DNA from 3 places in the Porphyrobacter sp. CACIAM 03H1 genome. Region 1 is predicted to be linked to each of the others. Evidence: predicted binding sites of a transcription regulator. Region 1 holds the regulator's gene; each other region holds the start of a gene.
The links. The regulator LexA, encoded in region 1, represses DNA repair genes until DNA is damaged. The targets are predictions, from matches to a motif close to GTTCCNCNCTTGTTCT.

Region 1 (7,911 bases):
GCGCGGCGAGACCGCCGACGAGATCGCGGGCGCGGCGCGGGCGCTGCGGGCGCGGCTCATCCCCATCGCCTCGCCCGAGGGCGCGATCGATGTCTGCGGGACGGGGGGCGACGGGCACCACACCCTGAACGTCTCGACCGCGGTCAGCCTCGTGGTCGCGGCCTGCGGCGTGCCGGTCGCCAAGCACGGCAACCGCGCGGCCTCATCCAAGGCAGGGGCGGCGGACACATTGGAAGCCCTCGGGCTCGACATGGACGCGGCCGGACGCACGGCGGAGAAGACGCTCGCCGAGATCGGCATCTGCTTTCTCTTCGCGAAGAACCACCACCCCGCGATGGCGCGCATCCAGCCCATCCGCGTGAAGATCGGCCAGCGCACGATCTTCAACCTGATGGGCCCGCTGTCGAACCCGGCGAAGGTCAGGAGCCAGCTCATCGGCATCGCCCGGCCCGCCTATGTCCCCATCTATGCCGGTGCGATGGCGCGGCTCGGCACAGGGCGTTCGCTGATCGTCTCGGGGGACGAGGGGCTGGACGAGCTGAGCCTCGCGGGCGGCAACGAGGTCGCGGTGGTGACGGGGCACGGCTTCACCATGGAGCGCGTGGATGCCTCGGCCGCCGGTCTGCCCCATGCGCCGATCGAGGCGATCCGGGGCGACGATGCGCGGCACAACGCCGCCGCGCTCAGGGCGCTGCTGATGGGCACCCCCGGCCCCTATCGCGATGCGGTGCTGTTCAACGCCGCGGGCGCGCTGACGGTCGCGGGACGCGGCGAAAGCTGGCCGGAGCGGGCGGCCATGGCCGCCGAGGCGATCGATTCGGGCGCGGCCCTGGCCTTGCTCGAACGCTGGATTGCTTTAGCGAAGTGAGACGATGAACAAGCTCGAGGAAATCTGCGCCGCCAAGCGCGAGATCGTCGCCGCCCGCAAGCTGGCGATCAGCGACGACCAGCTCGCCCGCGCCGCGCGCATCCAGACCGCCCCACGCGGGTTCGAGGCCGCCCTGCGCGCGCGCGCGGCCTCGGGATTCGCCCTCATCGCCGAGATCAAGAAGGCCAGCCCCTCCAAGGGCCTGATCCGCGCCGACTTCCGCCCGGCCGAGCACGCCGCCGCCTACGAGGCGGGCGGGGCGGCCTGCCTCTCGGTGCTGACCGACGCGCCCTATTTCCAGGGCCACGAGGATTACCTGATCGAAGCCCGCAGCGCCTGTGCCCTCCCCGTCCTGCGCAAGGACTTCATGGTCGATCCCTGGCAGTGCCTCGAGGCGCGCGCGATCGGGGCCGATGCGATCCTGATCATCGTCGCCGCGCTGGACGATACCCTCATGGCCGAGATCGAGGCCGCCGCCCGCGAACTGGGGATGGACGTGCTGGTCGAGGTCCATGACGAGGCCGAGCTCGAGCGCGCCGCCCGCGTGCTGCAATCGCGCCTGATCGGGGTCAACAACCGCGACCTCAAAACTTTCACCACCTCGCTCGCCGTCACCGAGCGTCTCGCTCCGCTGATGCCCGAGGGCACGCTGATAGTGGGCGAGAGCGGCATCAACACCCACGCGGACCTCACGCGTCTGGCCGCGTCGGGCGTGCGCACCTTCCTCGTCGGCGAGAGCCTGATGCGCGCTGACGATATCGCCAGTGCCACCCGCGCCCTGCTCGGGGCAGAGTAGCAAGGGCCCGTTCGTGTCGAGCGCAGTCGAGACACCGGTCTTGAGCCTCTCGACTTCGCTCGAGGCGAACGGTTAGGGAGGCCCATGACCAGACTCACCCACCTCGACGAAAGCGGCGCGGCGCACATGGTCGATGTCGGCGGCAAGCCCGCCACCGCCCGCCGCGCGGTCGCCGAGGGGCGGATCGCGATGCGGCCCGAAACCCTCGCCGCGATCCGCGCCGGCAATGCCCCCAAGGGCGACGTTCTGGGCACCGCGCGCATCGCCGGGATCATGGCCGCCAAGCGCACCGGCGAGCTGATCCCGCTGTGCCACCCGCTCGGGCTCGAGGCGGTGAACATCGAATTCGATTACGAGGAAAGCGCCATCCGCGCCGTCGCCACCGCCTCTCTCACGGGCAAGACCGGGGTCGAAATGGAAGCGATGACAGCCGTTTCCATCGCACTCCTCACAATCTACGACATGGCCAAGGCGCTCGACAAGGGGATGGTGATCTCCGCCGTGCGCCTGATCGCCAAGTCCGGCGGCAAGTCGGGCGACTGGACCGCGCCCGAATGACCGCGCCGCTCGGTCTCGAGGACGCGCAGGCCCGCCTGCTTGCCCTCGCACCCGCGCTCCGTTCCGAGACCGTCCCCGCCGATGCCGCGCTCGGGCGCGTGCTTGCCGGGGACGTGCACGCCGCGCGGACCCAGCCCCCGGCCGACCTTTCGGCGATGGACGGCTATGCGCTCGCCCCCGGCGAGGGGCCGTGGCGGCTGGTCGGCGAGAGCCGCGCCGGCGCGCCGTTCCGCGATGTCCTCTCCCCCGGCGAGTGTGTGCGCATCTCGACCGGCGCGATGGTGCCACCGGGAGCCGACCGGGTGCTGCTTCAGGAGGACGCGGCCGACGAGAACGGGCGGATCACCGCCACCGAGATGCCTCCGCCCGGCCGGCACATCCGCGCGCGCGGATTCGATTTCCATGCCGAGGACCTGCTGCTCGCGAAAGGCACGCGGCTCACCCCCGCTCGCCTCGCGCTGGCCCTCGCGGGCGGACATGGCACGCTCCCCGTCACCCGGCGGGTGCGCGTGGCGGTGATGGACAGCGGGGACGAGCTGGCACCCGATCCCGCCCGTTGCCTCCCCCACCAGATCCCCGCCAGCAACGCCGCCATGATCGCCGCGATGCTCGCGCCGCTGGGGTGCGAGGTCACGCGCATCGGGCCTGTGCCCGACGACCGCGAGGCACTGGCGGGGGCGCTTGCTCTGGCCGAGGGCACGGACATCCTCGTCACCTCGGGCGGGGCCTCGGTCGGCGACCATGACCTGGTCAAGCCCGCGCTCGCCGACTGGGGGGCCGGGATCGCCTTCTGGAAGATCGCGATCAAGCCGGGCAAGCCGCTGCTGGTGGCCACGCGCGGCGACCAGGTGATCCTCGGCCTGCCGGGCAATCCGGTGTCGAGCTTCGTCACCGCCTTCCTCTTCGCCCTGCCGCTGGTGCGGGCGGCGCAGGGCGATCCCGATCCCCTGCCCCGCCCCGTGATCCTGCGCGCGGGCGAGCCTCTGCCCGCCGTCGGCCCCCGACGCGAGTTCCTGCGGGCGGTGAGCGAGGGGGACGCGGTGCGACTGGCAGGATCGCAGGATTCATCGGCGCTCTCCGCCCTGGCGGCCGCCGATTGCCTGATCGATCGCCCCGCAGGTGCCCCGCCCGTCCCCGCAGGCGCGCCCGTTCCGGTGTTCCGCCTCCAGAATGGCTGAATTGCGCGGGTTTGCTGCGGGCCGCGCTTGACTCAGTCAATTTAGTTTCCTAATTGTTCCTTGTTCGTTCACCTTAATGGCGAGCGGCCAGTGCAATCAACGCACCTGTTCGGGGTGCCTCTTGGCGCACGCAAGGGATTGGCATGGTGCGCTGTGACCGGCGCACCGTGGGTGCGACCACAGGAGACTTGACCAATGCTGACGGCAAAACAGCGCGAGCTGATCGTCTTCATCCAGCAGCGGCTGGAGGAGACCGGGATCTCGCCGAGTTTCGAGGAAATGAAGGAGGCGCTCGATCTCAAGAGCAAGTCGGGCGTGCACCGGCTGATCTCCGCCTTGGAGGAACGCGGCTTCCTGCGGCGCCTGCCCAACCGGGCGCGCGCGCTCGAGGTGATCCGGGAACCGGGCGACACCACGCCCTCTCGTGCTGCGCCGGCCGGCGACAATGTGGTGGCCATGCCCTCGCCCGCGCCCCGCGCGCCCGAGGCTGCGAACGACGTGATCGAGCTGCCGCTACACGGCCGCATCGCCGCCGGCGCCCCGATCGAGGCGCTCGAAGGCCAGTCGACCCTGCCCGTGCCCGCCGCGCTGCTCGGCCCGGGAGAACACTATGCGCTCGAGGTGTCGGGGGATTCGATGGTCGAAGCCGGGATCTTCGACGGCGATTTTGCGCTGGTGCGGCGCACTAGCACCGCGCGCGACGGCGAGATCGTGGTCGCGCTGGTGCGCGGCGAGGAGGCGACGCTCAAGTATCTGCGGCGCGAGGGCGGACAGGTCCGGCTCGATCCGGCCAATGCGGCCTATGACCCGCAATACTACCGCCCCGACGAGGTCGAGGTGCAGGGCAAGCTCGCCGGCCTGCTGCGGCGCTATCACTGAGGTGATCCGGGCCGGATGGCTGCGAACATGTTGGAGTTAGAGGGGCGCTTACGGCGCCCCTTTTTCCATCCTGTCGTGGCCCGGCGAGCGCCGTTCCAAGGCGATGTCGTGCCGGTGTCATTGCCGCTTCATCGCCCGGTCGTTGCTTCGTGTGGTGCTGTCTGACCGGGCGGTGCTTCGGCGCTTGCCTCCGGGCGCGGCTTTCCAACCCGTTCCTTGCCGCCCTGCCACCACCCGTGCTCCCCCTGGCTCGCGGCGACGGTGGCGATCCGCTCCCTCGCGAGGTCGATCGCCAGTCCTCCCGTGTGCTCCAGATACCGCCGGTCCGCCTTGAGCCAGCGCGGACGGCACGAGCGCGGGAGAAACCGCTCGGCCACGACGATATCCGCATCGGCGCAGGCCGCCGCAAGGGCGCGCTCCTCGATCTGCTCGCGCCCCCGCCCCAGCAGCAGCACCGATTCGCGCCCCCCGCGCTCGAGGCTCATCGTGCAGAAGGCCGAGGAACAGCGCGCTCCCGGCCACTCGGCCAGCGGCACGGGCTCGGCCGCGACGCCGGCGAGTTCCATCAGGTTGTCCCGTGTGTAGGAAGAACGGCTGTCGCGCAGGGCAAGCAGGCGCGGGTTTCCTTCGTCATCCTCGACCGTGAGACCCACCTGCCGACCGTCACCCGCCACCAGTACGTCCGGAATCGGGGTCGCCGCCGCCATCGCGCTCGCGGCGGCGACGGGCAGCAGACCGGCAAGCCGCACCCGCCCGCGCCACAGCGCCAGCCATAGCCCACCGGCCGCGAAGAGCGCCACCGTGAGCCCGCCGATCTGCGGCATCAGGCGCACTGCGCCCGCCTGCGAGGCGGTGAGATGCGCGATGGCGAGCAGCAGCTCCAGCGCGCGCGCGACCAACCACCACACGGGCGCTCCCAGCCCCAGCGTGTCGAGGAGAAGTCCCAATGCAATCAGAGGCATGGCAATGAAGGTGACCAGCGGGATGGCAACCACATTGGCGAGCGCGCCATAGATGCCGGCGCGGTGGAAGTGGAACAGCACGATCGGCATCAGTGCGAGCTCGATCACCACACCGGTCGCGAAGAGCATCGCCACCCGCCGCCCGCCGCGCGCCCACCATGGCTCTTCGCGCGGGGCGAGGAAGGTCTGGACGGGCGCGGAACCTGCCAGTGCGACGATGGCCAGCACCGCGGCAAAGCTCATCTGGAAGCTCGGCCCGATCGCGCTCTCCGGCCACAGCAGCAGCACGAACCCCGCCGCCAGCGCCACCATCCTGAGCGACAGCGCATCACGCCCGAGCGCCAGCGCGCCGAGCACCAGCAGGGCGGCGACGCAGCTGCGCACCGTCGGCACCTCAGCCCCGGTCAGCAGGGTATAGCCCACCCCGGCGAGCGCCCCCGCCCCCGCCGCCACCACCGGCAGCCGCACCCGCAGGGCAAGCGCAGGCCAAAGGGCGAGCAGCCGCAAGGCGAGGAAATAGGCCGCGCCGATCACCGCGCTGACGTGGAGCCCGCTGATCGAGAGCAGGTGGGTTAGCCCCGAATCCCGCATCGCCGCCTCGTCCACCCCCGCGATACCGCCGCGGTCGCCGCTCGCAAAGGCCGCCGCGATGGCCCCGGGGGAACCCGTCACCTGCCTTCGCACATGGTCGGCAAGCCCGCGTTGCAGCGCCGCGATCCCACCGCTCCCGGGGGCTGGAGTGATCACCGCGAGCGGCCCGACCATCGTGCCCGTTGCCGAGAGTCCCTGGAACCACGCGGCCCTGGCGAAATCGTAGCTTCCCGGCAGCATCGGGTGTGCCGGCGGCATCAGCCTTGCGCGCAGGCGCACAACCGCACCTTCGGCCAGGCCGGGGGGCGGCCCGCCCTCGCCCAGCGCCGCGAGCGGCACATTGATCCGGACCTTGCGCGCCGCCGTGTCCGGCGCTTCGCGCATCGCCAGTGTGAGCCGCAGGCGGCCTTCCGCAGGCTGATCCTCGCGGGCGAGCACCCGCCCCTCGATCAGCATTACCGCGGGCCGCGCGATCGGCGCGGCGCCGACAATCGCGGAGCGTGCCCACACCACCGCCAGGCCGAGCGCGAAGACCAGCCCACAGGCAACCACCGCCCTGCGCAGGTTGCCCCGCGTCTCGTCCGCCACGCTTCCGGGCGGCCAGAGCGCCAGCGCGGCGAGCGCCGCTCCCGCGCCGCCGGCCATCGCCACCATCCAGTGTGTCGGCGTCGGCAGCGCGAACCAGACGAGGATGCCGCCCGCGAAGACCACCGCCAGCCATGGTGCGCGATCGAACCCGGCTGCGGCGAGGAAGCCCTCGGCCGCATCCAGCCCCCTCCCGCTCCACGCCCCGCGGCTGCCGGTGCTGGACAAGCCGCCAAGGGTTTGCCAAGGGCGCGGGCGAGGTTCTCCGGGGGCCTCGCCGCCGCCCGGATCGTCCCCCATCGGTATGATCGGCACATCGCGCATCGGCTCGCCCCCGATCGGCCCGGTCAAGGCCCAAACCGCTCGAAATGAACAGGAAGTCAACGCCCATGGCAAGCGAAAGCAGCACCCCCGCCGCCAGCACCGCCGGCGAAGTCGTGACCCGCTTCGCCCCCTCGCCCACCGGCTTCCTGCATATCGGAGGGGCACGCACGGCGCTGTTCAACTGGCTCTATGCGCGCCACCACGGCGGACGCACCCTGCTGCGCATCGAGGACACCGACAAGAAGCGCAGCACGCAGGAGGCTATCGACGCAATCATCGAGGGGCTCGACTGGATGGGCCTCGATTACGACGCGCCGCCGATCTTCCAGTCCGACCGGGCCGAGCGCCATGCCGAGGTTGCCTGGCAATTGCTGGATGCGGGCCACGCCTACAAATGCTTCGCCACGCCCGAGGAACTCGAGGCGATGCGCGAGGAGCAGCGGGCGCAGAAGAAGCCGCTGCGCTACGACGGGCGCTGGCGCGACCGCGATCCGGCCGAGGCCCCCGAGGGCGCGCCTTTCGTCATCCGCCTCAAGACGCCCACCGAGGGCGAGGTCACCATCCACGACCGCGTCCAGGGCCCGGTGACGGTGAAGAACGAGGAAATCGACGACTATATCATCCTGCGCGCCGACGGCACGCCGACGTACATGCTCGCAGTGGTGGTCGACGATCACGACATGGGGGTGACCCACGTGATCCGGGGCGACGATCACCTCAACAACGCTTTCCGCCAGCTGCCGATCATCCGCGCGATGAACGAAATCGAGGGAAACTGGCCCGATCCGGTCTATGCCCATATCCCGCTGATCCACGGCAGCGACGGGGCCAAGCTCTCGAAGCGCCACGGCGCGCTCGGGGTCGAGGCCTATCGCGACGAGTTCGGGATCCTGCCCGAGGCGTTGTTCAACTACTTGCTGCGGCTCGGCTGGGGCCACGGCGACCGCGAGGAGATCACCCGCGACGAGGCGGTGGCGCTGTTCGATCTCGACGGGGTGGGCAAGAGTCCCTCGCGTTTCGACATGAAAAAGCTCGAGAACCTGAACGGCCACTACCTGCGCGAGGCCGATGATGCGCGTCTTGCCGCGCTGGTAGCGGCGCGGATTGGCGAGAACGCGGACGAGGCGCTGCTGGCGCAGGCCATGCCGGTGCTCAAAGTGCGCGCGAAGA
Region 2 (7,911 bases), 480 kb from region 1:
ATCGGCAGGCTCATAGAGCCGCGCCTGAAGGCCTTCGATGTCGATGTCACCGTGGTTCGCCGCAGCGCGGGCGAAGGCACCCTCGGCCCGGACGAATGGCGCGCACACCTCGATGAATTCGACTGGGTGATCCTCGCGGTCCCCGCCACGCCCGAGACGGAAGGCATGATCGGGGCCGCGGAACTGGCGGCGATGAAATCGGACTGCGTCATCGTCAACATCGCGCGCGGGTCCGTAATCGACCAGCCGGCGCTCTTGGAAGCGCTTGAAACAAAGGCGATCGGCGGCGCGTTCCTCGATGTCACCACGCCCGAGCCGCTGCCGGCCGACCACCCGCTGTGGGCGCTCGACAACGCGCACATCACCATGCACCTGTCGGGCCGCGCGCAATCGAAGATGTTCCAGCGATCGGGCGACCGCTTCCTCGACAATCTCGACCGCTATCTGCGCGGGGAGCCTGTCGCCCCGGTGTTCGACCCGCGCCTCGGTTACTGACCCCGGGCGACGGGCCGCTTTCAGGCTTGGCGCTTTTCTGCAATACTCGCCCCGCGTGATCCGCCATCACGGAGCGGTCACACGCGCGCGCTAAGCCTCGGGGCCTCGCGCGCAAGGCCGGGGGGCCTCTAAAGGGGGGGAGTACCACATGAGCGATACGCAGAAGGCATCGGACCTGTTCATCGAATGCCTCGAGGCCGAGGGCGTCGAATACATCTTCGGCGTGCCCGGGGAGGAGAACCTCGATTTCCTCGAGAGCCTGTCGAAGTCGGAAAAGATCAGGCTGATCCTCACCCGCCACGAACAGGGCGCCGGCTTCATGGCCGCGACCTATGGCCGCCACACCGGGCGCACCGGCGTGTGCATCGCGACGCTTGGCCCGGGCGCGACCAATTTCGTGACTGCGGCCGCCTATGCCCAGCTCGGCGGGATGCCGATGCTGATGATCACCGGTCAGAAGCCGATCAAGAAGTCGAAGCAGGGCCGCTTCCAGATCCTCGACGTGGTCGGGATGATGACCCCGATCACCAAGTTCACCCACCAGCTCGCCAGCGCCGACAACATCCCGAGCCGCGTGCGCGAGGCGATCCGGCTGGCCGAGGAGGAAAAGCCGGGCGCGGTTCACCTCGAATTCCCCGAGGACATCGCCGAGGAGCACACCTCCAGCCGGCCGCTCGCCGCCAGCCTCGCCCGCCGGCCTTCCGCCGAGGAGAAGGCCGTGCGCCAGGCGGTGCTGGCGATCGAGCAGGCCAAGGCCCCGATCCTCGTGATCGGCGCGGGCGCCAACCGCAAGATGACCGGGCGGATGCTGCGCCAGCTGATCGACAAGACCGGCATCCCCTTCGTGACGACCCAGATGGGCAAGGGCGTGGTCGACGAGCGCCACCCGCTGTTCCTCGGCTGCGCGGCGCTTTCGGCGGGGGATTTCGTCCACCGCGCGATCCAGGACGCGGACTGCATCGTCAACATCGGCCATGACGTGATCGAGAAGCCGCCCTTCTTCATGCGCAACGACGGCGAGGGGCCGGTCGGTTCCGACAGCCCGCCCACGGTGATCCACGTCTCGACCCGCACTGCCGAGGTCGATCCGGTCTACTTCCCGCAGATCGAGGTGATCGGCGACATCGCCAATGCGATCTGGCAGATCAAGGAAGACATCGTCCCGCAGGGCCGGTGGGACTTCCGCCGGATGCTCGAATACCGCGCCGCCGAGGTCGCGCACACCGAGCCGCTGGCGAACGACACCCGCTTCCCGATCTTCCCGCCGCATCTGGTGAAGCAGGTGCGCGGCGCCATGCCGGAGGACGGGATCATCTGCCTCGACAACGGGGTCTACAAAATCTGGTTCGCGCGCGGCTATACCGCCTACCTGCCCAACACCGTGCTGCTCGACAATGCGCTGGCGACGATGGGGGCGGGGCTGCCTTCCGCGATGATGAGCGCGATGCTCTATCCGGACCGCAAGGTGATGGCGATCTGCGGAGACGGCGGGTTCATGATGAACTCGCAGGAGATGGAGACCGCGGTGCGCCTCGGCCTCAACCTCACCGTGCTGATCCTGCGCGACGATGCCTACGGAATGATCCGGTGGAAGCAGGCCAACATGGGCTTCAAGGATTTCGGCCTGACCTATGGCAACCCCGATTTCGTCCAGTATGCCGAAAGCTACGGCGCGACCGGGCACCGGGTAACCTCGTCCGAGCACCTCACCGACCTGCTCCAGCACTGCCTCGCCACGCCGGGGGTGCACCTCATCGATTGCCCGGTTGACTACACCGAGAACGACCAGATCCTGAACATCGACATCAAGCGGCTGTCGAAGGAGCTGTAGACGCTCGCGTACCCCTCCCGCTCGCGGGAGGGGCCAGCGGTGGGCGCGTCATGGGATGGCGCTCACCCGGACAGGCCCACCCCCGGCCCCTCCCGCAGGCGGGAGGGGGGAAGGACGCCCGATGAAACTGAAAGAAACCTACCCGCTCTACCTCAACAACAAGGCGGTGCAGCCCAACACCGATCTCGAGGTGACCGACAAGTACACCGGCGAGGTCGCCTTCCGCACCGCGCTCGCCACGCCCGATGTGATCGAGGAGGGCATCGCCGGTGCCGTGCGCGCTGCCGAGCCGATGGCGCGGCTTGCCTCCTACGAGAAACAGGACGTGCTGATGCACTGCGTCAAGCGGTTCCGCGAACGCTTCGACGAACTCGCCTATGCCCTGTGCGTCGAGGCGGGCAAGCCGATCAAGGACAGCGAGGGCGAGGTCACGCGCCTGATCGACACCTTCCGCATCGCCGCCGAGGAGGCGGTCAGGAACTACGGCGAGGTTCAGCCGCTCGACATCTCCCCGCGCGCCAAGGGCTACCAGGGCATGTGGAAGCGCGTGCCGATCGGGCCGTGCAGCTTCATTTCGCCGTTCAACTTCCCGCTCAACCTCGCCGCGCACAAGATCGCACCTGCGATCGCGGTCGGCTGCCCCTTCGTGATGAAGCCCGCCTCCAAGACGCCCTTGGGGGCGATCATCATGGGCGAGGTGCTGGCCGAGTGCGACGTGCTGCCCGAGGGCGCCTTCTCGATCCTGCCTGCCAGCCGCGACGGGGCGGACCTCTTCACCCAGGACGAGCGGCTGAAGCTGCTCTCCTTCACCGGCTCGCCGGGGGTGGGCTGGGACCTCAAGGCCAAGGCCGGCAAGAAGAAGGTCGTGCTCGAACTGGGCGGCAACGCGGCGGTGATCATCGACAAGGACGCCGACCTCGACGACGCGCTGGAGCGGGTGATCTTCGGCGCCTTCTACCAGTCGGGCCAGTCCTGCATCGGCGTGCAGCGCATCCTGATCCACGCCGAGGTCTATGACCGCTTCAAGGCGATGCTGGTCGAACGCGCCGGAAAACTGATCGCGGGCGATCCCAAGGACCGCAACACCTTCATCGGCCCGATGATCTCGGACGGCGAGGCGAAGCGCCTCAAGGGCTGGATCGACGAGGCGGTCGAGGCGGGCGCGACCCTGTTGTGCGGCGGCGGCCTGTCGCGCGGCAACATGCTGGAGGCGACGCTGCTCGAAGGCGTGCCCGAGGACGCCAAGGCGAAGAACGAGGAAGCCTTCGGCCCGCTCGCGATCCTTCAGAAGTTCCATCACTTCGATGAAGCGCTGGAGGAAGTGAACAACTCAAAGTTCGGCCTTCAGGCGGGCATCTTCACCCGCGACCTGTTCCAGATGTTCGATGCCTGGGACCAGCTCGATGTCGGCGGTGTCGTCATCAACGACGTGCCGAGCTACCGGGTCGACAACATGCCCTATGGGGGCGTGAAGGACTCCGGCCTCGGCCGCGAGGGCATCCGCTTCGCGATGGAGGACATGAGCGAGATCCGGAATTTGATCATTCGGCGCACGTAATCCCTCCCCACCGGGGGAGGATGCTCAACCCTCCTCCAGCAGCAGCAGCACGGCGGTGACTTCCAGCCGCTCCATTGCGCCGAAGCGGTGGTCGACCTTGGTGATCGTGGCGTCGGCGACCAGCTGGCCGGGTATCGCGAATTCGTGATCGGGCAGATGCTCGATCAGCTCCTCGCCCGCGGCCACCGCCTCGGCACCGCAGAACTCCAGCACCACCGCATGGCGCGTGCCGGCGAAGGTGATCGAGGCCCAGGCCTTTTCCTCGTGCGAGAGGATGGTGCCGGACCCGCCGGTGATCAGCAGCAGGGCGCTGCGCACCCGGTCCGCGAGCGAGCGCCGCGCGCGCAGCGCGGCGGGCACGCCGAGGGGGAAGGTGGCGGACTTCACCTCGATCTGGTCGAAGGGCGCGTTGAGGTGGGCGAAGGGATCGCCGCAGCTTTCGGTCAACATCAGGCCATCCCCCTCGTCTGTTCCGCCGATCCGTCGGCATAGCCCTGCATCCACGCGCGGGTGCGCAGTTCGGTCTCGCGGCGGGCGGTGCGGCCCATGCGCAGGTCGAGCACGAAGCGCGGGTCATGGGCGGCAAGGCGCCCGAACTTGGTGGCGGGCATGGCGTGTTCCCTGAGGAAGGTCTCGATGGTTCGAAGCAGCATGGTGTTGCGTCCCTGTCGGTTGCCGAGTCGAAGGCTTGGCATCGGGCGAATCGCCTGATGTTCCTGAAATGTTCCATGATTTTTCGCGCTTGTCTAGGAAAAATCCTTCGTGTAGGAAGTTTCCATGATGCAAACCCAACAGAATGCTGTCGAGAGCCTCTCCGGACCGCGTGCCCGGCTGCTCGAATTGGCCCAGGCGCGGGGGGTGAGTCTCGCCGCCCTGTCCGAATTGCTCGGGCGTAACCCGTCCTATCTGCAGCAGTTCATCCGAAAGGGCAGCCCCCGCAAGCTTGAGGAACAGGACCGCGCGACGCTCGCGCGGTTCCTAGGGGTGGGCGAGGAGGAGCTGCGCGAGGCGAAGGATAATTCCTACGTAAAGCCCCCGAGGCGCCGCGATGGAGGCGACTGGGTCGAGGTGCCCCGGCTCGATCTCGGCGCGGCGGCCGGGGCGGGGCGCATTCCGGGCGGGGAGGCCGCCTTCGACGCCTTCCGCTTCTCGCGCCGCTGGCTGGAAGAACAGGGCCTCGCCCGCGCCGAACTCTCGGCGATCCGGGTCGAGGGGGATTCGATGGAGCCGCTCCTCAACGATGGCGACGAGATCCTCGTCGATCGCGCGCCCCGCGCTTTCCGCGACGGCATCCACGTGGTCCGCCTGGGCGACACGCTGATGGTGAAGCGCGTCGCCAGCGCGGGGGCGGGGCGGGTGGCGCTGCTCTCGCAGAACCTCGCCTACCCGCCGGTCGAGGTTGCGGCCGAGGAGGTCGCAATCATCGGGCGGGTTGTGTGGAAGGGGGGGCGGGTGTGACGCCCGCGTCCGTCAGTCCAGCATAAAGGGCATGTATTTCCGGATATATGCCTCCGACACGAGCTCGGCCTCGCCGATGTCATGATAGGGCATTCTCGCGGTCTGTCTCGGTACCGGCGTCGCGAACATCCGCCGTGGAAAGCGCGGATCGTCGGCGAACCGTGCGAGCAGGGCGGCGCGATCGTCTTCCCACCCCGGTTCAAGCCCGATGCCGTGCTCCGGCCAGGAACGGTGCGTGTCGAGCGCACAGAGCCGATCGATCACGTGGTTGATGCAGAGCTGCCTGCTTCGATAGGGCTCGGGCAGCTGCTCGGGCGGCAGCACCCCGCCTTCGAGCCGGTGTATGCCGTTGGATTGTGCCATGAAGATCGCGAGCGCGGTAACACGGTCCATGCGTTCCTGCTCCACCAGCCAGGCCATGAAATCCGCGTCTTCGACGCCGAACACCACCATCGACAGAGCGACGCAATGCCACACCAAGGGGTCGCCGCTTTCCTTGACCCAGTCGAGGTCTTCGGGGTTGGCAAGATCCAGCGACTCGGGCATCTCGGCCCGTGCCGGTTCGCGGCCCCATTTCAAGCCGAACATATCGCACCTCCCTGTAAATTCACGACAACATGGCAGGGCAGTCGTTAATTTCCCGTCACTTGCCAGTCTTGCCACAAGGGCTATCTTGCGCCCATGACCGACACCCCCGCACCCCAACTCCCCATGCGCGCCGCGATCATTCCGGTGACGCCGCTCCAGCAGAACTGCTCGCTGATCTGGTGCACGAAGACCATGAAGGGCGCGCTGGTCGATCCGGGCGGTGATCTCGACAAGCTCAAGGAGGGCGTCGCCAAGGCGGGTGTCACGCTCGAAAAGCTGCTCGTCACCCACGGGCACCTCGACCACTGCGGCCAGACCGGGATGCTGGCGGACGAACTGGGCCTGCCGATCGAAGGCCCGCACGAGGACGACCGCTTCTGGATCGACCAATTGGACGATGACGGCCCGCGCTGGGGGATGGTTGCCAAGAGCTTCACTCCGACCCGCTGGCTCCAGCACGGCGACACGGTGACGGTGGGCGAACTCACGCTCGACGTGATCCACTGTCCCGGCCACACGCCGGGCCACGTGGTATTCTTCCACGAGCCCAGCCGCTTCGCGATCGTCGGCGATGTGCTGTTCCAGGGCTCGATCGGCCGCACGGACTTCCCGCGCGGCAACCATCAGGACCTGATCGATTCCATCACCCAGCGCCTCTGGCCGCTCGGCGAGGACGTGATGTTCATCCCCGGCCACGGCCCGACCAGCACCTTCGGGCGCGAGCGCAAGACCAATGCCTTCGTAAGCGACTACGCGCTTTCTTGATTGCGACCCCGCCTCCGCGGGGTCGTCCTCGGTGCTGTTCCTTCGCTCCGCTACGGGCACCTGCGGGCGGCCGGTCGGTCTTGCGGCCTGTCCGTTGGCGGGCCGGTGAGAGCCTTCATTTGGCGGATCACATCACCCCTGCGCCCACCAGCGCCGCGACCACGGCGAGGCCCAGCAGCACCAGCATCGTCACCAGCGTTCCGACCATCCGGCCCCAGCCCCAGTTGCCGCCGTCCATGCCGAAGCCGTGCAGCACCCGGGCGATCATGTAGGCCGCTGCGACCAGGCTCAGCCACCCGCCGCCCTTGCCGGCCAGCTCGATGGCGGCAATCAGCGCCAGCACGAAAGGCGTGTTCTCGACGAAGTTGGCCTGCGCCCGCATCCGGCGTTGCAGGCTGTCGCTTCCGCCGTCGCCGACGCTGATCGACAGCGCGCGCCGCACCGCGCCGACGCGGATCGAAAGCCACAGGTTGAGCACGGCCGCAGCGGCCGCGGCCGCGAGCGTCACGGGAAGCATGATCATGGACGGAGATCCCCTCGTTGATGTGCCCTCGTGCTAGGGCGCGCGCTCGCGGGTTGCAACGCGCGATTTTTCCGCTATAGCGCGCGCCTTCCCGCCGCTGCTGGCCAAGGAAAGCCCGCACAGCCTCGCGCTTGTGCGCCAGCCCTCCTTGCCGTAAGGGCGGCCTTCGAGAATCGCAGGCGCCGATGGCGCGCACGTTGTTTATTTGAGGAATTGGTGCCGCCATGGCTGTCCCCAAGAGAAAAGTTTCGCCTTCCCGTCGCGGCATGCGTCGCTCGCACGATGCCCTGAAGGTCGAGGCGTTCCACGAATGCCCGAACTGCGGCGAGCTGAAGCGCCCGCACAACATCTGCGGCCACTGCGGCCACTATAACGGGCGTCAGGTTGTCGCCGTCGGCTGATCGCCGCTGGCCTGGACAATAGACCGGAGATGAGCGCCATGAGCCTGCCCCGTATCGCTGTCGATGCGATGGGCGGAGATGAAGGCGTGCGCGTGATGGTCGAGGGCGCGGCCCTCGCCCGCCGCCAGCACGACAAATTCAAGTTCCTGTTGGTGGGCGATGGCGCGCGGATCGAAGCGGCGCTCGACAACCACCCGAACCTGCGCGCGGCCTCCGAAATCCTCCACTGCGACGACGTGGTGGGCGGGGACGAGCTGCCCAGCAAGGCGATCCGCCGCGCCAAGACCACCTC
Region 3 (7,911 bases), 220 kb from region 1:
GCGGATGATCGCCGAGGGGCGCGTGGCGCTGGACGGCAAGGTGCTTGAAACCCCCGCGACCATCCTGCCGAACCTCAGGGGCGTGACGGTCGACGGAAGGCCCGTCACCGCCGCCGAGCCGACCCGGCTGTTCGCCTTCCATAAGCCCACCGGCCTCATCACCGCCGAGCGCGATCCGGCAGGCCGGCCGACGATCTACACCGCATTGCGCAATGCCCTGCCGAAGAACGCCGGGCGGGTGATGCCGGTGGGGCGGCTCGACCTCAATACCGAGGGGCTGCTGCTGCTGACCAATGACGGCGCGGTGAAGCGCACGCTCGAACTGCCCGCCAGCCGCGTGCCCCGCACCTACCGCGCCCGTGCTTTCGGGACCGTGACACAGGAACAGCTCGAGGACCTCATCGAAGGCGTCACCATCGACGGGATGCGCTACGGCTCGATCGACGCGAACCTCGAGCGATCGAGCGGGCGGAACCTGTGGATCGAGATGACCATCACCGAGGGCAAGAACCGCGAGGTCCGCCGCGTGCTCGAACATCTGGGCTTGCAGGTGAACCGCCTGATCCGCGTCGGCTACGGCCCCTTCGCGCTCGGCGATCTGCCGCGCGGGCAGGCGGTGGAGCTGAAGGGCAAGCCGGTCGACCGCTTCCTTGCCGATCTGGCGAAGGGTCCGCTCAAGTGAGGATCATCGCCGGGGAATGGCGCGGGAGGAAGCTTGCCGCGCCCAAGGGCGAGGCCACGCGCCCGACAGCCGACCGGGCGCGCGAGACGCTATTTGCGATGCTCACCAGCCGGCTCGGCGATTTCGAGGGGTTGCAGGTCGTCGATCTCTTCGCCGGCTCGGGCGCGCTTGGGCTCGAAGCCCTGTCGCGCGGGGCGGCATCGTGCCTGTTCGTCGAGCAGGACCGCGCCGCGTGCGACGTGATCCGCGCCAATGTCGCGGCGCTCGGTGCGGGTGCCAAGGCGCGAGTGGAGGCGGGCTCGGTCATGGCCTTGCGTGCCTGTCCAAGGCCGCTCGACCTGATCCTCGCCGATCCGCCCTACCAGTCGGGTGCCGGCGAAGTTGCGCTCGACCGGCTGCTGCGGCTGGGATGGATCGGCCCGGAAACCTGGATTGCGCTCGAGACCGCCTTCAACGAGGACGTGGCGGTCAAGGGGCTGGTGCACGACACCGAACGCCGGGTCGGCAAGGGGAAGCTCCACCTCTTGCGGATGGAAGCTTCCGCTGCCGGCCCGGCGACGGTCCGCGACGAAAGTGCGGGTTAGCCCTGCGAGGACTTGATCTGGCTTTCGATCTGGCCCCAGGCCACTTCACGCTGGTCTTCCGGCAGCTGGCTCAGCCGGACCTTGTCCGCATCCGACAGCGCCCAGAACATCTCCTTACGCTCCTCGGTGAGCGACTGGTAATAGGTCTGGGTCTCGGCCGGCCAGGTTGCGACGGCCGCCTGCTGTTCTTCCACCGTCATGGTCTTGGAGGCAGATGCCGGGGGCGGCATCGTGCTGTCGTCCACGGTGCCCTCGGTGGGCTCGGGGAGAGTTTCGGTGGTGGTGTCGGACGGCGCCGTCGGCGGCGTGGTCGTGGTGGTGGTGCCGGTGTCCGGCATGCTCGGCGGCGTGGTGCCGGGCATCGCTTCATCCTGAGCCGAGACGAGGGCGGGAGTCATCGCCAGAGCCGAAGCGGCACCGGCAAGACCGAGAATCTTCAGAGACTTGTGCATGGGTAACTCCATCATTAACTGACCCGAGCACGACGAACGCTGTATTCTGTCCGGCGGCGCGACCCCTGCGAACCGGACATCTCCACATATGGCCACGGTGCTTCCCGGGACAATGCTCCGGCCGACCGGGCAACCCGTCACTGCCCCGTCCGGTCGGCAAATGTGGCTGAAAGACGGCAGGCCGAGGATCCGCTCGTCGCAATGCCTGTGCGGCAAGGCGCCTCGCGGCTTGCTCCGGGGATAATTGTTCCCTACCTGTTCGCACAAGACGATGAGCCCGCCCCTGCCCTCCCCCGCCGCTCCGCCCGAGTCGGTGCCCGCTTATGCCGCGCGGCTGAACCCGCCGCAGCGTGCGGCCGTGCTGGCGACCGAGGGGCCCGTCCTCATGCTTGCCGGCGCGGGAACGGGGAAGACCGCCGCGCTCACCTCGCGCCTCGCGCATCTGGTTGCGACAGGGCGCGCCTGGCCCTCGCAGATCCTGTGCGTCACCTTCACCAACAAGGCAGCGCGCGAAATGCGCGAGCGCGTGGCACACCATCTCGGCCCGGCGGCGGAGGGGCTGCCGTGGCTCGGCACCTTCCATTCGATCTGCGCCAAGATGCTGCGCCGCCATGCCGAGCTGGTCGGCCTGCAGCACAATTTCACGATCATCGACACCGACGACCAGCTGCGGGTGCTGAAGGCGCTGATCACCGAGGCCGATCTCGACGAGAAGCGCTGGCCTGCGCGGCAGCTTGCCGGCCTGATCGACCGCTGGAAGAACCGCGGCCTCAATCCGTCGGACCTGGATGCGGTGGAGAACGAGGCCTATGCCAACGGCCGCGGCGCGGCGCTCTATGGCCGTTATCAGGAGCGCCTCAAGCAACTGAACGCCTGCGATTTCGGCGATCTGATGCTGCACATGCTGAACATCCTGAAGCAGCATCACGACATCCTTGCCGATTACCAGCGCCGCTTCCGCTACATCATGGTGGACGAGTACCAGGACACCAATGCCGTCCAGTACCTGTGGCTGCGGCTCCTCGCCCAAGGGCACAGGAACATCTGTGTGGTCGGGGACGATGACCAGTCGATCTATTCCTGGCGCGGGGCCGAGGTCGCCAACATCCTGCGCTTCGAGAAGGATTTCCCGGGCGCCGAGGTGATCCGGCTCGAACAGAACTACCGCTCCACCCCGCACATCCTCGGCGCGGCATCGGGGCTGATCCGCGCCAATTCGCAGCGCCACGACAAGACCCTGTGGACCGAGGTCAACGGCGGCGACAAGGTCAAGGTCATCGGCGTCTGGGACGCGCCCGAGGAGGCGCGCCGGGTGGGCGAGGCGATCGAGCGGCTCGAGCGCGAAGGTGCAGGCCTCGATCAGGTCGCGATCCTCGTGCGCGCCCAGTACCAGACGCGCGAGTTCGAGGACCGCTTCATCCAGATCGGCGTCGCCTATCGGATCATCGGCGGTTTCCGCTTCTACGAGCGCGCCGAAATCCGCGATGCGCTCGCCTATCTGCGCCTCATCGCCCAGCCGCAGGACGATCTCGCCTTCGAGCGCATCCACAACGTCCCCAAGCGCGGGCTTGGGGCCAAGGCGCTCGAGGCCATGCACTCGCACGCCCGCCGCACCGGCCTGCCGTTGGCGGCGGCCGCGCTGCAACTGGCAGACAGCGACGAGCTGCCGAAGCGCGCCGCGATCACCATCGGCGGGCTGATGCGCCAGTTCCTGCACTGGCGGCAGCAGGCCGAGACGCTCAGCCCCGCAGACCTGCTGCGGCTGGTGATGGAAGAATCCGGCTACAACGCGATGCTCGCCGCCGACCGCTCGCCCGAGAGCGCAGGACGTGCGGAGAACCTCTCCGAACTTGCGCGCGCGATGGAGGAATACGAGACCCTCGGCGATTTTCTCGAGCACGTCAGCCTCGTCATGGACAACGACCGCGCGAACGAGGGCGAGACGGTGACGATCATGACGATCCACGCTGCCAAGGGGTTGGAGTTCGATAACGTCTTCTGCGTCGGCTGGGAGGAAGGCGTCTTCCCCTCGCAGCGCGCGATCGACGAGGGGGGCCTTGCGTCACTGGAGGAGGAGCGCCGCCTCGCCTATGTCGCGATCACCCGCGCGCGGCGGCATTGCACCATCCTCCACGCCGCCAACCGCCGGATCTACGGCCAGTGGACCAGCTCGATCCCTTCGCGCTTCATCGATGAACTGCCGGCCGAGCATATCGAACAGCAAACGACGCTTACAGGCGGCGCCTCGCTGTGGCGGGCGAACTGGAGCGAGCAGGAAGACCCCTTCGCCCACGTCGCCCAGAGCCGTCCCGACCGCGCGCAAGCCCGAGGGCCCGGCTGGCGGCGCGCCATCGCCTCGGGCTACGACACCACGCCTGCCCGGGTGCGCGAGAACACGCGATCCGCCGCAAGCTTCGCCGCCCCCGCCCGCTCCGACATCGCGATCGGTGCGATGGTCACCCACGCCAAGTTCGGCACGGGCTGCGTGATCGACCAAGAGGGCAACAAGCTCACCATCCTGTTCGAGGAAGCGGGCGAGAAGCGGGTGCTCGACAGCTTCGTGACAGTGGTGGGCTGAACGCTAGTCAGGCGGCGGGCTGTTCGGCCACGTCGGCAACGCTTTTGCGCCAGTAGCGCGCCTCGAAGGGTCGCTTGAGTTCGCCCCAGGCGTCGCGGGTGCCTTCGGCGATGCCGGTCTCGCAGTTCACGAAAGGCGCGGGGTCCATGTAGGTGCCGAACACGCGGTCCCACAGCGTCACCGTGTTGCCGAAATTGGTCCCCATCAGCCGTTCGTCGCGGATGTGGTGCAGTCGGTGCGCGGCCGGCGAGATCATCACCCGCCCGACCGGCCCGAGGGTCCAGGGCACGTCGGCGTGAACGAAATAGCCCCACCAGCTGCGCAGCATGAAGGCGATCGCGATCGCCCAGAACGGCAGGCCCAGCAGGATCACCGGCAGGTTGTCGAACAGCAGGCTCAGCGCCTCGCCGAGCGGATGCTTGCGCCGCAGGCTCAGCCAGTTCATCGCCTCGTCGGCATGGTGGGTCGCATGGACCGGCCACAGCGCGCGGGTGTGCTCGAGGCGGTGGCGCCAGTAGCCCGCGAAGTCGATCAGCACGATGGCGACGAACAGCGGGAGCAGGCCCGGCACGCCCTCCCAGAAGGCGACCAGCACCTCGGGACGGGGAAGCAGCGATTTGCCGGTCATCAGCGGGATCGCCAGCAGCGGCACGACCACGACGGCATTGACCAGCAGCAACGCCAGATTGGTGACGATCTCGCCGCGCGCCCGGCGGATGCCGGAGAACACCGCCCCGCGCTTCAGCGCCAGCGCGAGCAGGCCGAACACCACCGCCATCGGCAGCAATTCGACAAGTTCGGTGCGCAGGGCTTCGAGGATGGTGCCGGTCACCAGCGCGTTCTAGCCGGACACCCGCCAACAAAGCGTTAAGCCGCAGCCGCGCTCAGGCGGTGACCTTGCCCCCGGCGGCCTCGATCGCCTTGCGGATATCCTGCACGAAACGCGACCGCCCCACCGCCCACAGGAACAGGTTCTGGATGGCATTGCCGCGCCAGCGGCAGGGGCGCTTGATCTGGATCAGCAGGATGTAGCGATCCTCGTCTGTCTCGTTCCAGACCTCGTGGTTGAACATATCGTCGAAGACGAAGGACTCGCCCTCGTCCCAGTGCAGCACATGCACCGCCTCGCCTTCCTCGAGATGCATCCGGCACTTCGCGCGCTCGGCGGGGGACTTGAGCGCGAGGTGGTAGGTCAGCATCCCCTTGGTCATGCCCCAGTGGCGCGGGATGTGCCCGCCCGCTTCGAGCACTGAGAAGTTGGCGGTGACCAGTCCCGGCACCTTGTCGAGCAGATCGGCGGTGATCGGCGCACGGCGGGCGTTGGATTCCATCCGGTAGCCGTAGCCCTTGATGAAGAACGCCCGCCAGCGCCGGTCGGCGGCGATCCGGCCGTGATCGAAGGAGATGTCGCCGAGCGAGGGAATGTCCTCGGCGCGGATGCGCACGGCTTCGTCGCGTATGTCCTGCCAGCGCGCCTCGAGTGCGGGGATCCACGGAAAGGCGGCCTTGTCCACGATCGCGGTATCGGGAATCTTCGACGCGTTCATGATGATCCGGTCGATCTTGGGTCGCAGGTCCTTGCCGATCTGGAACAGGGACTTGTTGACGAACGGCACCTTCCAGCCGCGCGCATTGACGGTTTGCTGCCAGTTCACTGAAGGGTAATCCTTCGCCGGGGTTGGACGAACCTTGTCCCGTTACCCCAAGGTCTTGCTTCGCGAAAGCCCCTGAAACGCTCTAGCCGAAGCCGACGTCTAGGAAGCTCGGGCGCGGGCCGTTCCATTCGCCGGCGGGCACCGGCTCATCGTCCTCGCGGTGACGGCGGGCGCCGCGCTCGGGCCGCTCGGCGCGCACCGGGCGTTCCTCGCGCTGCTCGTCGCGAGGGCGGCGTTCCTTGCCAGGACGCTCCTCGCGTTCCTCCCGTTCCTGGCGGGCGCGGCGGGGCTTGCGCTCCTCGCGCGGGTCGGCCTCCGCGGCGCCGCGCTCGGTCTTGGCGGCTTCGGCCTTGGCAATCGCCTCGCTGAGATCGACGCGCACATCGGCCTTGCCGAACACCTTGATCGCGCTGCCGGTCAGCTTCTCGACATTGGCGATCGCCTCGGCGTCCTCTTCCGAGACGAAGGTGAAGGCACGGCCCTTGGCCCCTGCGCGGCCCGTGCGGCCGATGCGGTGAACGTAGTCGTCCGGGTGCCAGGGTGTGTCGAAATTGAAAACGTGGGACACGCCCTTGATGTCGAGCCCGCGCGCGGCGACATCGGAGGCGACGAGGATATTGACCTCGCCCTTCTTGAAGCGGTCAAGCTCCTTCAGGCGCGAGGACTGGTCCATGTCGCCGTGGATCTCCGAGGAGCGGAAGCCGTGGCGGTTGAGGCTCTGGTTCAGCTCGCGCACGGTGGTCTTGCGGTTCGCGAAGATGATCGCGGTTTCGACCAGATCGTTCTCGAGGAACCAGCGCAGCGTCTCGCGCTTGGCGCGCGACTTCACCGGCACCTTGAAGGCGGTGATGTCGGCATTGGTCGATGCCGCGCGGCTCACCTCGATGCGCTTGGGATTGGTGAGGAACTTCTTCGCCAGCTTCTCGATCGGCGGCGGCATGGTCGCCGAAAAGAGCATGGTCTGGCGCGTTTCGGGGAGCTTGGAGCAGATGAACTCGATGTCGGGGATGAAGCCCATGTCGAGCATCCGGTCGGCCTCGTCGATGACGAGAAGCTCGCAACCGTTCAGGAGGATCTTGCCGCGCTCGAACAGGTCCATCAGGCGGCCCGGCGTGGCGATCAGCACGTCGACACCGTCGGAAAGGGCCTTGAGCTGGTCGCCCATCTGCACGCCGCCGATCAGCAGCGCCATCTTGAGATCGTGGTTCTTGCCGTACTTCTCGAAGTTCTCGGCCACCTGCGCGGCGAGCTCGCGCGTCGGCTCGAGGATCAGAGAGCGCGGCATCAGCGCGCGGCGGCGGCCCGAGGCCATCACGTCGATCATCGGCAGCACGAAGCTCGCGGTCTTGCCCGTGCCGGTCTGCGCGATGCCGATGAGATCCTTCATCATCAGCACGGTCGGGATCGCCTGCGCCTGGATCGCGGTCGGCGTCGTGTAGCCCGCGTCTTCCACGGCTTTGAGCAATTCGGGCGAAAGGCCGAGATCGGCGAAGGTCATCAGGTGTATGGTGTCCGAGAATAGCGGGCAGGGTCGCTGCCGGAGATTGCAGGCCGGCTCGCGCGTGGACGCGCCGGATCAGGCCGCCGCGCCTTTCCCGCAAATGGCTGCAAAAGTCAAGGAATCGCGCGGGCGCGGCGGTGCGACGTCAACCGTCCGCCAGAACAAGCTGGCGCATCGTCTCCACCTCGCACCGCGCGCCCGTGCGCGACTGGAGCTTGTCGCGATCGACACACAGGCGCCCGTCCTTGTTCTTCTCGACATAGAAGCCGGCGTAGAAGTCGCGGGCACGGCAGGTTTTTTCCAGAGCGACAGACATCATCCGACGGTCGCGCAGGAACAGGACGAGCCGGTTGCCGCTGCCCGTCTGGACCCCGGCGATGCCGTCGAGCGGCACACATTTTTCCTTCCCCCGCTCCTCGAAACGCGGCGGCTGGGGGCGCTGCGGCATCTCGGCAAGCA

Region 2: the regulator LexA is predicted to act here: its motif matches at 4,597-4,612, upstream of CBR61_RS13265 (S24 family peptidase).
Region 3: the regulator LexA is predicted to act here: its motif matches at 1,965-1,980, upstream of CBR61_RS12015 (ATP-dependent helicase).

What each region holds. Positions count from the first base shown of each region.
Region 1 covers NZ_CP021378.1:2,287,453-2,295,363, forward strand. The annotation lists gene trpD (anthranilate phosphoribosyltransferase) at 1-868, shown strand, start outside; gene trpC (indole-3-glycerol phosphate synthase TrpC) at 873-1,664, shown strand; gene moaC (cyclic pyranopterin monophosphate synthase MoaC) at 1,749-2,222, shown strand; gene CBR61_RS10960 (molybdopterin molybdotransferase MoeA) at 2,219-3,400, shown strand; gene lexA (transcriptional repressor LexA) at 3,596-4,279, shown strand; gene CBR61_RS10970 (ComEC/Rec2 family competence protein) at 4,408-6,768, opposite strand; gene gltX (glutamate--tRNA ligase) at 6,807-7,911, shown strand, end outside.
Region 2 covers NZ_CP021378.1:2,770,831-2,778,741, reverse strand. The annotation lists gene CBR61_RS13290 (D-2-hydroxyacid dehydrogenase) at 1-495, shown strand, start outside; gene CBR61_RS13285 (acetolactate synthase large subunit) at 644-2,326, shown strand; gene CBR61_RS13280 (aldehyde dehydrogenase family protein) at 2,448-3,884, shown strand; gene CBR61_RS13275 (hypothetical protein) at 3,909-4,334, opposite strand; gene CBR61_RS13270 (hypothetical protein) at 4,334-4,537, opposite strand; gene CBR61_RS13265 (S24 family peptidase) at 4,662-5,342, shown strand; gene CBR61_RS13260 (hypothetical protein) at 5,355-5,930, opposite strand; gene CBR61_RS13255 (MBL fold metallo-hydrolase) at 6,054-6,695, shown strand; gene CBR61_RS13250 (MAPEG family protein) at 6,823-7,218, opposite strand; gene rpmF (50S ribosomal protein L32) at 7,443-7,619, shown strand; gene plsX (phosphate acyltransferase PlsX) at 7,658-7,911, shown strand, end outside.
Region 3 covers NZ_CP021378.1:2,509,432-2,517,342, forward strand. The annotation lists gene CBR61_RS12000 (pseudouridine synthase) at 1-682, shown strand, start outside; gene rsmD (16S rRNA (guanine(966)-N(2))-methyltransferase RsmD) at 679-1,266, shown strand; gene CBR61_RS12010 (hypothetical protein) at 1,263-1,718, opposite strand; gene CBR61_RS12015 (ATP-dependent helicase) at 1,990-4,296, shown strand; gene CBR61_RS12020 (sterol desaturase family protein) at 4,304-5,128, opposite strand; gene CBR61_RS12025 (aspartyl/asparaginyl beta-hydroxylase domain-containing protein) at 5,181-5,951, opposite strand; gene CBR61_RS12030 (DEAD/DEAH box helicase) at 6,034-7,449, opposite strand; gene CBR61_RS12035 (hypothetical protein) at 7,598-7,911, opposite strand, start outside.